DNA from 3 places in the Massilia sp. Soil_C_3 genome. Region 1 is predicted to be linked to each of the others. Evidence: riboswitches for the same ligand, from Rfam matches in the RefSeq annotation. Region 1 holds a riboswitch; each other region holds the start of a gene.
What was found. Region 1 has a riboswitch for cobalamin ahead of AC3A6F_RS25135 (TonB-dependent receptor domain-containing protein). Riboswitches for the same ligand answer to the same signal wherever they lie in the genome.
Positions count from the first base shown of each region.

Region 2: it holds a riboswitch for cobalamin, as region 1 does, so the genes downstream of both, AC3A6F_RS21060 (cobaltochelatase subunit CobN) here and AC3A6F_RS25135 (TonB-dependent receptor domain-containing protein) in region 1, are expected to answer to the same signal.
Region 3: it holds a riboswitch for cobalamin, as region 1 does, so the genes downstream of both, AC3A6F_RS04000 (TonB-dependent receptor family protein) here and AC3A6F_RS25135 (TonB-dependent receptor domain-containing protein) in region 1, are expected to answer to the same signal.

Region 1 is NZ_JBDGJG010000017.1:1,248-5,989, reverse strand. Features, by position in the region: gene AC3A6F_RS25145 (ABC transporter ATP-binding protein) at 1-96, opposite strand, end outside; gene AC3A6F_RS25140 (FecCD family ABC transporter permease) at 93-1,115, opposite strand; gene AC3A6F_RS25135 (TonB-dependent receptor domain-containing protein) at 1,176-3,029, opposite strand; cobalamin riboswitch at 3,095-3,326, opposite strand; gene AC3A6F_RS25130 (histidine phosphatase family protein) at 3,334-3,876, opposite strand; gene AC3A6F_RS25125 (adenosylcobinamide-GDP ribazoletransferase) at 3,876-4,658, opposite strand; gene cobT (nicotinate-nucleotide--dimethylbenzimidazole phosphoribosyltransferase) at 4,655-4,742, opposite strand, start outside.
Region 2 is NZ_JBDGJG010000010.1:143,284-148,025, reverse strand. Features, by position in the region: gene AC3A6F_RS21060 (cobaltochelatase subunit CobN) at 1-2,537, opposite strand, end outside; cobalamin riboswitch at 2,722-2,941, opposite strand; gene AC3A6F_RS21055 (ROK family transcriptional regulator) at 3,092-4,342, shown strand; gene AC3A6F_RS21050 (VOC family protein) at 4,409-4,742, shown strand, end outside.
Region 3 is NZ_JBDGJG010000002.1:232,595-237,336, reverse strand. Features, by position in the region: gene AC3A6F_RS04010 (thiol:disulfide interchange protein DsbA/DsbL) at 1-537, opposite strand, end outside; gene AC3A6F_RS04005 (cobalamin-binding protein) at 688-1,566, opposite strand; gene AC3A6F_RS04000 (TonB-dependent receptor family protein) at 1,571-3,532, opposite strand; cobalamin riboswitch at 3,601-3,840, opposite strand; gene AC3A6F_RS03995 (DODA-type extradiol aromatic ring-opening family dioxygenase) at 3,929-4,742, shown strand, end outside.

The sequences.
Region 1 (4,742 bases):
CCAGCATTCGCCGGCGCGCGCGGTCCAGTCGAGGCCCCGCACCAGGGTGCGCTGGCCGATGGACAGCAGCAGGTCGTGGGTGGAGATTGAGTTCATTTGCGCAGGCGGTGCAGCTGGTAGAGGAAGACCGGCGCGCCGATCATTGCCGTGATGGCGCCGACCGGCAGCTGCTGCGGCGCGATGATGGTGCGCGCCAGCGTATCGCACAACACCAGGAAGGCGCCGCCGGCCAGCACCACGGCCGGGATCAGCACCCGGTGGTCGGGCCCGAAGGCGAAGCGGCAGGCATGCGGCACGATCAGGCCGACAAAGCCGATCGAGCCGGCGCTGGTGACCGCGCTCGCAGTGAGCAGCGCCGAGATAAAGAACAGGCCCTTGCGCAGCGCGCCGACGCGCACGCCCAGGGTCACCGCATTCTCTGCGTGCAGCGCGACCATATTCATGGCGCGCGCATTGCGCATGGCGAACAGCAGGCAACCGCCGAGTACCAGCCAGGGCAGCAGGCGAAGCGGCGCGCCGGCCAGGTCGCCGATCAGCCAGAAGATCATGCTGCGCAGGCGTCCCTCGGGCGCGATCGACAGCATCAGGGTGACCACCGAGCCGCACAGGGCCGAGACGATCACGCCGGTCAGCAGCAGCATCGAGGCGCCGGAGTCAAGCGCCTGGTCGCCGCGCAAGCCGCGCCGGGCCAGCAGGTAGAGCAGCATGGCCACGCCGATGGCGCCGGCCAGCGCGGCGATGTCGACCATCAGCGTGGAGGCCATCAGGAGCAGCGCCAGCAGGGCGCCGACCGAGGCGCCGGACGAGACGCCCAGCACATACGGGTCGGCCAGGGGATTGCGCAACAGCGCCTGCATCATGAGGCCGGCCAGGGCCAGCGCGCCGCCGGTCGCGAACGCCACCAGCGCGCGGCTGGCGCGCAGTTCGAGCAGCGAGGCGGAGAGCGAATCGGGCTGGCCGCCGGCGAGCTGGCGCAGGGCGTCGGGAATGTCGTCGAGCGGCACCCGGATCGATCCGGTCATGCCCGCGAACAGCAGGGTGGCAATGGAAAACGCCAGCATGGCGCCAACGATGAACGTGGCGCGCTGGCGTAGCGGCGGGACGGATGCTTGCATGCTGGCCCTGTCGATTGATCGGATGCCCGCGGCCTGGTTGCCGCGGGCAGGGGTTATAGCTTAACGGATGCCGTAGCGCAGGGCCGCAAACCAGGTGCGGCCGCTGGTGCCGTAGTTACGCGCGATCTCGTACTGCTTGTCGGCGACGTTATCCAGGCGCATCAGCAGCGACCAGTCGGGCGTGAACTGCCAGGTCGTGTGCAGGTTCAGCAGCCCGTAGCCGCCCAGGCGACGGTTGTTGGCGGCGTCATCGAAGCGTTCACCCGAGACGGTCAGTTCAACGCCGGTCTTGAGCGTGCCGATCGTGTAGTCGGCGCCGAAGTTGGCGTGCTTCTTCGCACGGCGCTGCAGTTGCTTGCCGGTGGTCTCGTCGTGCGGATCCTGCCAATCGAGGCTGGCGCGCAGGTCGACGCCCATCAGGCGGGTGCTGCCGGCCAGTGAGACGCCTTCGAGCAAGCCTTCGTTGACGTTGTAGGCGCAGCTTTTGTTGACGCCATCCGGGCATGGGGTGCTCGACACGATCATGTCGGTCAGGCGGTTGTGGAAGTACGTCGCGTCCAGCTGGTAGCCGTTGCCGTCGTAGCGCAGGCCCACTTCGCGGTTGCGGCCTTTTTCGGGTTTGTTGGTTTCCAGGCCGTAGCCGGGGAAGTACAGCTCGTTGAAGGTCGGAGCGCGGAAGCTCGTGCCGACGCTGGCGGTGGCGCGCAGGCCGTTGCCGAAGTCATAGCCGTAGCCAGCGGCGCCGGTGTTCTTGCTGCCGTAGACCGAGCGGTCGTGGCGCGCGCTGACGTCGACCAGGTGGGCGCCGCGCTTGGCCGAGTAGGCGGCCGCATACGAGTTGGTAATGCGCGAGCGCCCCATCGACGGCACTTCTTCCTTGCGGTGCGTGTACAGCAGCTGCAGCGTGTCGCGGCCGATGGCGATGTCGTTCTGCCAGCTGAACTCATCCTGCTGGGTATCGATCTGGCTGGCGCCGGATGGCGTCGCGTTGGTGAAGTTGCCCGACTTGTCTTCCGAGCGCGCGTACTGCAGCGTGCTGTGCCAGTTCGGCAGGACCTGGTTGCGCATGAAGACCGCGGCGGTGTTCAGGTCGTTGTCGCTGTGGACGTCGTAGTTGGCGGTGCCACTGTCGTACTGGCTGAACAGGCGGCTGACCAGGAACTGGGCGCCGATCTCGTGGCCTGGTGCGAGCGCCATCGTCACGCGGCCGTTGGCGTTGCGGCGGCGGTAGCCGTCTTCGTCCGGGTTGTAGCCCGAGGCGCCCGGGCGGGTGGACGAGAAGCCGTCCGAGTCCTCGTAGCCGGCGCCGAAGGCGTAGCTGATGGCGTTCGGGCCGCCGCTGCTGCCGTAGATGCCAGCATCGGCCTGGCGGGTGGCGTTGCTGCCCACGCCCACCGAACCGGTGACAACCGGGGCGCCTTCGCCCTTGCGGGTGAAGATCTGGATCACGCCGGCGACGGCGTCGGCGCCGTACAGGGTGCTGAGCGGTCCGTAGACGATCTCGATACGGTCGATGGCGCCCAGCGGGATGGCGTTCCAGCTGGCCGTGCCGGTGGTGGCCGAGCCGAAGCGCACGCCGTCGACCAGGACCACGGACTGGTTGGCGTTGGCGCCGCGGATGAAGACACTTGTGGTGGTGCCGGCCGCGCCGTTGCGCGAGATTTCGATGCCGCGCTGGCGGCGCAGGATGTCGGCCACCGAACCGGCGCCCGAGCGCGCGATTTCCTCGGCATCGATGACCGTGGTGTCGGCGATGACGTCGGCGGCACGCTGCGCGCTGCGGGTCGCGGTGACGACGACGGTGTCGGCGGTGGGGATGGCGTCAGGTGAAGGAGCGTCGGCGAAAGCGGCGGACGAGATGACGGCGAGGGCGAGCGAGACCGCGGCGGCTTGCCGGGTTACTGGAAAGTTCATGAACTGTTTCTTATCAAAGGCAACCAGCCGACGTCCCCGTAGGCCAGATTGAACGGCATCGCGCGAAGCGACGCCACCTTTTGGCCGGTATCCGGGCTGACAAGTATGGCCGTCCGACCTTCCCATGCATGCGCACAGTGGTATGAGGGGGCGGTTTGCCGCATGGCTCGTGGAGAGCATGCGGCACTTGCTTACCGTTGCGGGGGCAGCACACGTTGGCCCTTGATGGGGCTTCGTGTTTCCCGTTTAACTGCGACTGCGAACGCAGGCGCGAGCACCAAAACGCGCTCATTATAAGGCGTTGTCAGGTTTCCAGCATCATCACTTCGCCGTAGTCAATCCGGTGTGGCGCCTGGGCGGCGCGCAGCGCGGCATCGACCAGCTTGCCGCCGAGGTGCAGCGAGTGCATGAGGCGCATGGTGCCGGCGTGGCAAACGATGAGGGCCTGCGCATGCCCTTCGCGCCGGATGTCGGCATCGAAACCGGCCACGCGCGCGGCCACGTCCATCACGCTTTCGCCGCCGCCGGGACGGTAGTGCAGCAGGTCGGCGCTCCAGGCGTCGATCTCGCTGCGCGGGATGTCGTCCCAGCTACGCATTTCCCAGGCCCGGAAGTCCATCTCGGCCAGGCGCGCGTCGAAGGTTGGCGCTGGTGAGAGCCGCTGGGCCAGGACCGCGCTGCGTGCGAGTGGACTGGCGTAGACCGGCATCGCGCCGGGCAGCCCCTGGCTCGCCAATGTGGCCAGCACCCGTTCGACGTCGGCTTCGTTCGCCGCAAGGTCGCTGCGACCGTAGCAGTGCCCGGCCGGCACCTCGGGCCGCGGGTGGCGCACCAGGTAAATACGCATCAGTCCAGCGCGCCGTGTCCGAGCGTGGCGAGCACCGCGATATAGATGGCTACTTCTGCCAGCTGCTGCACGGCGCCGAGGCAATCGCCGGTATAGCCTTGCAAGCGCCGCGTGAATTTACGCGCGAGCCAGCAGGTTGCGCCAAGCGCCGCGACGGTCGCGGCGACGACGGCGGCCAGGTCGAGCAAGCCGAAGGCCAGCAGCGCGAGCGCGGGCAGCAGCACGGTGAGCGTGGCGATGCCGAATTCCCGGTCGCTCATGCGCACCGCCAGCGGCTTGGCCTTGCCCTCGGAGCGGGCGTATTCCATCTGCCAGATCAGGGATGTGGCGGCCAGTCGCGAGAGCGGATGAGCCAGCAACAGGGCGCCGATGGCGCTGGCTGGCGGCAGGCTGGCAAGCGCGGCCAACTTCGCGCCGAGCATGCACACGATGCCGATCGCGCCATAGGCGCCGACGCGCGAGTCCTTCATGATCTCTAGCGCGCGTTCCTTCGTCATGCCGCCGCCCAGGCCATCGCAGGTGTCGGCGAAGCCGTCTTCATGGAATGCGCCGGTAATGTAGATCGTGGCGGCGGTGGACAGCACGGCCGCCACCGCCGCCGGCAACCACTGCGCCGCCACCAGATACACCGCCGCACCGATGACGCCCACCACCACGCCGACCAGCGGGAAGTAGCGCGACGCGTGGTTCAACCAGGCCGGTTCGAAGCCCACCCAGCGCGGAATCGGCAGCCGCGTGAAGAACTGCAGCGCGATGAAGAACAGGCGCAGCTGGTGCGTCATGCCGAGCGTTCGCTCACTTGCGCCGAGGCGAAGGTGGCCATCTCGTTCAGGAAGTTGGCGGCGGCGTGCAGCAGGGGCAGGGCG
Region 2 (4,742 bases), on a different contig from region 1:
ATGCCGCTCTTCTTCATCGAATCGAGCATCAGGTCGAGCGATTCGCGGCTCCATGGACGGCCGAACACGTGCAGGCCGTGGGGCATGAATTTCTCTTGCAGCTTGGTCAGATAGTGGCCGATCTCGTGCGCAAGCAGGTCGTCATCGGCGGCGTCGAAGCCGATGCCGCGCACCTCCAATACGTCGGACATCGACGCTTCGAGCTCGGCGCGCAGGTTCAGGGCCACGACGCGCTCGCGCATCAGTTGCGCGGCCTGGGTCTTGAGCGATTCGGACGACGCGGCTTCGAAACTCTCGACGATCTGGCGCAGCGACAGCAGCTCGTCGTACAGCGGCGTGGTCGCCAGCGGCGGCGTCAGGTGGTCGACGATGATGGCCAGGCCGCGGCGCTTGGCCTGCGTGCCTTCGCCGACGCCGTCGACGATATACGGGTAGATGCCCGGCAGGTCGCTCGCGATCAGGCTCGGATAGTCGTCGCTCGACAGGCCGACGGCCTTGCCCGGCATGAATTCATAGGTAGAGTGGCGGCCCACGTGCACTACGGCGTCGGCCTTGAAGCGGTCGCGGATCCAGTGATAAAAGCCCAGGAACTGGTGCGGCGGCGTGATGCTGGTGTTTGCGTGCAGCAGTTCCTCGTCCACTTCCCAGCCGCGCGGCGGCTGCGGGCCGATGAAGACGTTGCCGAACACCAGGCCCGGCACCAGCATCTTGCCGCCATCGACCATTACCCTGCCCGGCGCAGGGCCCCAGCCGCGCATGCCTTCGATGCCGTAGGCGATCAGGCGTCGATAAAGGGGAGCAAGCGACTGGCATGGACGTGGCTTGACGTCGTCCAGGCAGGCAAAGTAACCCTCTTCCAGCGCATGCAGGTCGCGCGTGGCCTGGACGCGTTGCGGATGGTCGACGCCCTCGACCAGGTGCAGCAGCTCCTCGATCACGGTCTCGGCCTGCTTGCGGCCCAGCGCGCGTTCGCCGGCCTTTTCGGCCGCCAGCACGTCGGCATGCAGGCGCCCCAGCAGGCCGTCCTGCATCTCGCCCCGCACCCGCGGCGACAGGGTCGCGAACCAGCGCGCGTAATCCTGCGCCGTGACGCCATTGACGGTGCCGGCCATCTCGCGCAGGGCGGCGCGGTCTTCCGGCAGGTTGACGCCGCGCGCCATGATCATGTCGAGTAGCGCCTCGGGCGAGGCCGGCAGCTCGCCGACCGTGTAGCCGGCGGCCTTGAGGGCATGCAGCATCTCGAACAGCGAGTCCGGCACATTGAGGTTGTCGGCGCCGATGTTCTGGCGGCCCGGCGGATGGTTGTAGTAGACCATCGCGACCTTCTTGTCGGCATTCGGTTTGGCGCGCAGCGCGAGCCATCGCGCCACGCGCCCCGACAGGCGGTCGACTTCGGCCGGCAGCAGTACTGGCGGGCGGTTCTCGATGCCGGTCTGGCGGTCGCGCTGGGGCTGGCCCAGGGCCGCCACCACCATTGGCTGGCTGATGCCCTGCAGCTCGGGCAGGGCCACGCGGTACTGGACCGAATCGGGCGGCAGGCCGTCGGGCGACAGCTGCCACTGCATCGCTGTGCGGTCCGACAGGCGGATCGCCTTGAACACCGGGATGTCCAGGCGCTTGAAGGCTTCGTCCACCGCCGCACGGCCCTCTGCGGCGCCAACCACGAAGTCCTGCAGCACCACCAGCGCCGCAGGCTTGGCCGGCGCGACCAGCTGCGGCAGGCGCTCGAGCGCTTCGCGCGAGGCGCCGCCCCAGCGTGTGAGCAGCTGCACGCAGGGCTGGCCGAGCTCCTCGATGCGGCGGCACAGCGCCGCGGGCACCACGCCATCCATATTCGCCAGGTCGAGCACGACCACGGTCGGCCGGTCCTGCAGGCCGAGTTTCGAGGCATTGCCCCAGGCGGCGGCGTCCTGCAGCTCGCGCTGTCCCGCGCGCAGGCGCAGGGTGGGCTCGGGCTGCGGAGCAGCCAGGGGCGTGCCTGGCGCGAGCAGGTGCCGCATCAGCTCCGTGGTGTTGTCGACGCCGCCCGCCTGCCACACGCGGCGCGCGGCCAGCCAGTGGCGGGCGGCGGGATCGGCCTCGGCCGCCTGCAACGCGGCCGGCGGCGGCGCCTCGCCCGCCAGCTGGCGCAGCAGCTCGGGCGAGAAGCCGGCAAGGCTGCCGTTACGCGAGCGCGTCATGAGGTTCAGGGTCGCCTCGCCGTTCAGCGCCAGCACCGCGGTGTCCGGCCTGGCGTGCCGCGCCAGAGCATCCTTCATGCGGCGCGCCGGGTCGCCGAACAGCGATACCGCCAGGATGCTGTCGGCGCCGGCGATCCACTTTGCCACGTCGCGCTCACTGGCCGCCATCAGCTGGGCCGGGGTACGCAGCAGGATGCGGTCTTGCGGATGGCTGGCCAGGTGGCGGTGAGCGGCCTCGATGGCGCCCGGCGCGGCGCGCTCGGTGACCACGGCGAACAGGGTCGCGGCGCTGCTGGAAGCGCAGGCGAGCAGGAACGCCAATGCGGCGCAGATGCGGACAAGGAAAAGCGTGTTCATGTGAACGTCGACCTTTTAGCTGCGCGCCAAAGCGCGCATGACAACAGGCAGCCGCCATCCTTCCGCGATGAACAGGGACGCGTGCGCGCACGCCACGAGGGCGCACGACCGCATAGGCGAATAGCACGAGCAGCAAAAGAAGGAACAGCGAACAACCAACAGGCACGCCCTCACCCCGGGACGTACGAATGCATCGTGGATGGCCGGTCTTCTGGCTCGCCGTCTTCCTTCCCCGGTCCTGCCTTCCCGTGCACAGGGCACAGTGGCGTTCGATCGGAGTCGTCAGGCTTACAGCAGCGGGGGCTGCGCCGGACTGGCGCGCGATGGCTATCGCGCACGTCACCGGCTTCCCGTTTCACCTCCCTGCAGACGAGCAGGAAGGCACCATTCACTTGATTGGGCGCGATTCTACCGCCAAGTTCGACCAGTTGTCACCGCATTATTTTTCTTCCGCAATCGAGATTGCCCTGAAAAATAAATCGCACGGGTTTATTTACCGGGAATGGATTTATACTGGCGGCTTCCAGCCGTCCCTCCCCTTGAACGCCCGCGCCATGCCGCCCGATAACGCACCGCCTACCGCCTTTGATCCCGCCACCATGCCGCTGCTGCGCAGCGTCGGCTCGAACCAGGTCGGCATGCGCGAGTACAACGAGCGGGTCGTGCTACAGGCGATCCGCACCCATGGCAGCCTGCCCAAGGCCGAAGTCGCGCGCCTGACCAAGCTCAGTACCCAAACCGCCTCGGTGATCATCAACCGCCTGCTGGACGAGCAACTGGTGGTCAAGCGCGACGCGGTGCGCGGCAAGGTCGGCCAGCCGTCGCAGCCGATCGCCCTGAATCCGGAAGGCGCGTTCTCGATCGGGATCCAGATCGGCCGGCGCGCGCTGGACGTGGTCCTGCTCGATTTCACGGGCGCGCTGCGCTGGCAGTCGTCGACGCCCTACGCCAGCCCCGAGGTGGAACAGGTGTTCGCCGCCATCGACGCGAGGCTGCGCGAGGTGGACGACTTCCTCGGCCCGGAACTGGCGCCTCGCCTGACCGGCATCGGCCTGGCCGCCCCGCTCACACTGGGCACCTGGCACGGCCTGGAGAGCCTGTTGCCGCAAGAGGCAAAAGCCTGGCGCCGGGTCGACGTGCGCGTGCGCCTGCAGGCCATGACGCCGCTGCGCGTCGACTTCGCCAAGGACACGATCGCAGCCTGCGTGGCCGAACTGGTGGCCGGCCGCGGACGCAAGCTGAAAAGCTATCTGTACGTGTTCGTCGACACCCTGGTCGGCGGCGGCCTGGTGATCGACGGCGAGCCGCACAGCGGCCAGTTCGGCAATGCCGGCGCGATCGGTTCGATGCCCCTGGGCCTGGCCGGCACGGACGAACGCGGCGTGGCGCCGCAGCTGCTCGGCGCGGCTTCGCTGGTGCGGCTGGAAGAGATGCATGCCCAGGCCGGCCTGGAACTGCTGGCGTTCGGCGACGAACGCCTGTTGAGCGGGCCATGGGAAGCCGTGACCCGGCAATGGATCGAGGAAGCCGCCAATGCGATCACCTTCGGCGTCACCGGCGCGGCTTGCCTCCTCGACCTGGATGGCGTGATCGTCGACGGCGCCGTCAGCCGCGCCCTGCTCGAACGCCTGATCGCCGCGATGCAGGAGCAGATGACGCGCTACAGCTGGCAGGGCACCGAGCGGCCGCTGGTGATGGCGGGGACGATCGGGATGACGGCCAAGGTCATCGGCGCGGCCTACCTGCCGCTGCATGCGAACTTCGCGCCGGCGCATGGATTGTTCCTGAAGGCGGCCCGGCGCTAGCAAGGCGTGCGCGGTACCGGACCTGTTCGCGCTAGAGTATTCGCCACCATCACCATGGAGGCGATCATGTTGGCGAATATGGATGCGGCCGCAACAGTCGGCGTACGCGATATGGCTGCGGCAAGAGAGTTCTACGGCAATGTGCTGGGATTGAAGCAGGTCGACAGCGATGGCGGCGATGACGATATGGCGCTCTACCGGAGCGGCAACGCACGGGTGTTCGTCTACCGCTCGGAGTATGCCGGCACGAACCAGGCGACCGCCATCACCTGGGATGTGGGCGACAGGTTCGACGACATCGTCGCCGCACTGCAGGCCAAGGGCGCCCGCTTCGAGCATTACGACATGGGCGGCTTGCGGCGCGAGGGCGACGTCCATGTTGCTGGCCAGTTGAAGATCG
Region 3 (4,742 bases), on a different contig from region 1:
GTCGATCACGACGGTCGGGGTGCTGCTCGCCTTGTACGCTTCGGCGATCTGCGGCAGGCGCTTGAGCTTGGTCTGCACGCCGAACGAGTTCCACGCTTCGAGGAACTTGGCTTTGTCGAGGCCGTTCGAGGTGGCCCAGGCGATGATGTCGTCGTCCTTCGTCAGGCGCTTGCGCTCGACGTGCACGGCGCGGAACACGCGATGATGGTACTCCTCCAGCTTGCCCATGGCGTCGAGCGTCAGGAACAGGCGTGCCTCAGGATCGCTGGCGCCCTGGAACGGCAGCGGGATGCGGCGCATCACGATGTTGTCGCCCTGCTTTTTGACCCAGTTCACCAGGCTTGGTTCGAACGCATTGCACGCGCCGCAGTGGTAGGCAAAGAACTCGACCACTTCGACCTTCTTGCCCACGGTCTGGGTCGGCTGCGGGCTCGCGAGCACGGTGTATTCGGCGCCGACGCGTGGATCGGTTGGCGAAGCATTGGCGAAACCGGCAACCAGGGCGGCGGCAACGAGGGCGAAACGCAGGGTGCGCATAAAATCCTTCCAAAAGAATGAACGAACGACCGCGAGATTACCACTTTTTGCGGTTCCCCTGTCCCAGGAGCACGATTTTTTGCATTTGCTTACGGCTGAAACAAAGAGCGTGGTGACTTTCAATCTACGCCGGCGGCGTGAATAGTCAAGTCACCGGGGCCGGCGCCCGCGCGCCTGTTCGAGCATCGCGCACAACTGCGCCGCACCCTCGGCCGTACGCGGCCCCGCCCGGTTGGTCAAATCGCCATCGATCGTGAAGATATTGTCACGCCGGACAGCGGTCATGCCCTTGAACGTCTGCCACATCTTCCCGCCCGGATCGTCGGGCTTGGCGCGCCCGCCGACCAGGATGACTTCGGGATCGGCCTCGATCACCGCCTCGACGCCGACCTCGGGCGCGATCGTCTTCACCGCGCCGAACAGATTGCGGCCGCCGCACAGGCGCATCATGTCGCTGGCGATGTGGTCGTCATTGAGCGTGTAGAGCGGCCGCGGCCACACCTGGTAGAACACGCCTACCTGCGGCCGGCTGGCGTAGCGCGCCTCGAGCGCCGCGATCCGGTCGCCATAGTCGCGCGCCGCCGCCTGCGCCGCCGGTTCGGTGCCGAGCAGCCGGCCCAGGCGCAGCAGGCTGTCGCCGATCTGGACCAGCCGCCCCGGCTCGCTGTGGTAAACCGGGATCCCGAGCCGCTCCAGCTGCTCGACCTGGCGCGTCGGGTTGCCGCTGTGCCAGACCACGACCAGGTCGGGCTTGAGCGCCAGCACGCGCTCGAAGTCGAGCTTGTTATAACTGCCCACCTGGGGCAGCTTCTTGGCTGCCTCCGGGTAGTCGCTATAGTTGACGGCGCCGACCACGCGCGCCCCGCCGCCGGCCGCGTACAGCAGCTCGGTGACGTGCGGCGCCAGCGACACCACGCGCCGGGCCGGCTGCGCCAGCGTCACCGTGCGGCCGACGTCGTCAACCACCGTGACGCTGGCGCCGGCGAAGGCCGGCAGCACCGCCAGCACCAACCCGATCAGACGCTGCATGGCGTCAGAAATCGAAGCGCAGCGACAGTTTCAGTTGGCGGCCGTCGCTCGGATAGATGCCGTCACGGCAGCTGAAGGCCTGGCTGTAGTACTGGCGGTCGGCCAGGTTCAGGCCCGACACCGCCACTTCCCACGGGCCGAAGCGGCGCGCATAGCGGGCGTCGATCGTGGTGAACGATGGAATGCGGGTGCTGCAACCGTTGGTGAAGTCGTTGCCGTAGCGCTGGCTGTCGACCCACTGGGCGCCGATGTCGGCGGTCTGGCCGTCGCCCGGCGTCCAGGCCAGGCGTGCGGTGACGACGTGCTTCGGCACCAGCACCATCTCGCGGCCGGCGTTGGGGCCGTCGCGGAACTCGGCCTGCACGTATTGCCACGAGCCGGTCAGGCGCCAGGCGTCGGCGAAGGTCGCCTGCCCTTCCAGTTCCACACCCTGGCGGCGGGTCGGATCCAGGTTGGTGTTGGCGCCAAAGCCGATGGTCGGATCGTAGTAGATCTCGTTGGTCAGGCGGTGGCGGAACACGCGCGCAGTCGCTTTACGCGCCTCGGTGCCGGCGACCACGCCCAGCTCCAGGTCGCGCGAGGTTTGCGGCTCCAGCACGTCCAGGGTCGAACGGTAGGAGTTCTCGTCGATGTTGGCGATGCGATAGCTGCGGCCGGCCTTGGCGAACACGGTTACCTGCGGCATCACGTCGATGCTGCCTTCCACGGTCCAGGCGTTGAGCGACTGCTTGCGGTGCTCGCCAAGGACAGCCGGGAAAGCCAATGGGTCGCTGTAGTCCTTCTCGAAGCGTTCATGACGGCCGCCGACCGCCAGGCGGGCATTGTGCGGCGCGTGCCAAAGCAGTTCGTCGCGCAGGTAGAAGGCTTTCGAGTCCTGGCGCGCGGAGCCGGCCGAGAAATCGGAGGCGACGTCGCGCTCCCAGCGGATCAGGTCGATGCCGGTGACGAACTCGTTGCGCTTGTCGCCGAAATCAGCCGTGTGGCGCACGCGCGGCGAGAACTGGGTCTGCTCTGCCCCGTAGACCGACGTCGACGGCGCGCCGAAATCGTAGGTGGACGAGACTTCACGTTCGCGGTGCGACAGCTCGGCCGCCAGGTCGAACGCGCCGATGCGGTGCTCGACGAAGGCGGTCACGCGGTCGGTGTCGAGCGAGCCGTAATCCTTCGGCTTGTTGCTCTGGGTTGGAATGCTCAGGAATTGCGCTTCGTTCAGCGAACCTGGCAGGCGCGAGTCGGAACGCGAGCTTTCGAAACGCAGGCCGGCGCGGCCGTTAGGCGCATACGCATACTGCACGCCGCCACTGAAGCTGGTCTGTTCGTACTTGTTGTTGTCGCGGTAGTTATCGGTGCTGCGATCGGCCACTGCGGCGTCGAATGACCATGGACCGGCGCCGTGGGTGATCGAGGCGCGCAGGTCGCGGTGGTCGAAGCGGCCGGCTTCGGCGAACAGCGAACCGTGCGTACCGGCGCTGCCGCCGCGGCGGGTGACGATATTGATCACGCCGCCGGTCGCGCCGTCGCCGTACAGCACGCTGCTGCCGCCGCGCGTGATCTCGATGCGCTCGACCGTGTCCACGGGAATGGTCGACAGCACGGTGTGCGCCAGCTCGTTCTCGTTCAGGCGCACGCCGTCGACCAGCACCACCGTGTTCTGGGCGCTATTGGTGCCGAAGCCGCGCAGGTCGAGGCCGAAGTCGGACGAGCCGTCGAGGCTCTGGCGGCCGAACACGCCGCCGATCTTGCGGATCGCCGCATTGACGTCGGTGGCGCCGGCGCTGCGGATCTGCTCGGCGGTGATGACGGTGGCGCCGATCGGCGTGGCCTGGGCCGGGAAGCGCGGGCCGGTGATGAGGACCGATGGCAGGGAGGACTGCGCGCTGTCCTGGGCGGCGGCATAAGTCGTAAACAGGGCGAAGGCGCAAGCCAGTGCGAGTGGCGCGCGGCGCGGTGCAGCTGCAAAAATCATGATGAATGTGTTCTCGATAAAAGGCACCGGCCCGCGTCCCCGCAGGCCAGAGTCAACGGAAACGCCTGGCGCTTCCACCTGCTTTGGCCGGTATCCGGGCTGGCAAGCATGACGGCCTCACCTTCCTGCGCGGCATGCACAGTGGTTATCGAGACCGCCTGCCACGCTGCACATGCAGGCGTGGCGCTTGTTGACCGTTGCGGGGGCAGCACACTTCCATGACGGCGCGTGGCGCGGCCATGTCGTGTTTCCCGTTTAACTTCGCGCACCTGGGTGTGCGCGAGAGCACCAAAACGGGGCGATTATACCTTGACAAGGTGCGCCCCTGCCCGGCCGCCGGCAGCTTGCCGCGGGATCGGCTACCATCGTTGTTTTCGTGCTTCAAGAGGAGCGATGATGGCGCGCTTACTTACCTTGCCCACCTATTTCGTTTCGCACGGCGGCGGCCCCTGGCCCTGGATGCGCGAGCAGTACGGTTCGGCCTATGACCAGTTGGCCAATTCACTGGCCGCGCTGCGCGCAGAGGCGGGAGAAACGGTGCGCGCGGTGCTGGTCGTGACCGCCCACTGGGAGACGCCGCAGTTCATGGTGTCGTCGGGCACGGCGCCCGGCATGATCTACGACTATGGCGGCTTCCCGCCGCACACCTATCAGGTGAAGTACCCGGCGCCGGGCGAGCCGGCGCTGGCGCGGCGCGTGGCCGACCTGCTCGAGGCCGCGGGGCACCCCGCCACGCTGGACGCCGAACGCGGCTTCGACCATGGCACGTTCTCGATGCTGTACCCGGTCTATCCGGAAGCGCGCATGCCGGTGGTGCAGCTGTCGATCCGGCGCGACCTGGATCCGGCCACCCACCTGGCGGCGGGCCGCGCGCTGGCGCCGCTGCGCGACGAGGGCATTCTGATCATCGGCAGCGGGCTGTCTTATCACAACCTGCGCCAGTTCGGGCCGAACGGACGCGAGGCCTCCCAGGCCTTCGATGGCTGGCTGCAGCACGCGCTGCTCGAACTGGATCCGTCTCAACGCGAACAAGCCTTGCTGCGCTGGGACACGGCGCCGCAGGCACGGGCGGCGCATCCGCGCGAGGAACACCTGATTCCGCTGATGGTGGCATTGGGGGCGGCCGAACAGGAGGCAGCGGCCTGCGTTTATCATGAAGACGCGTTCATGGGGAATCTGGCGGTGTCGAGTTTCAGGTTCGGAGAGCCGC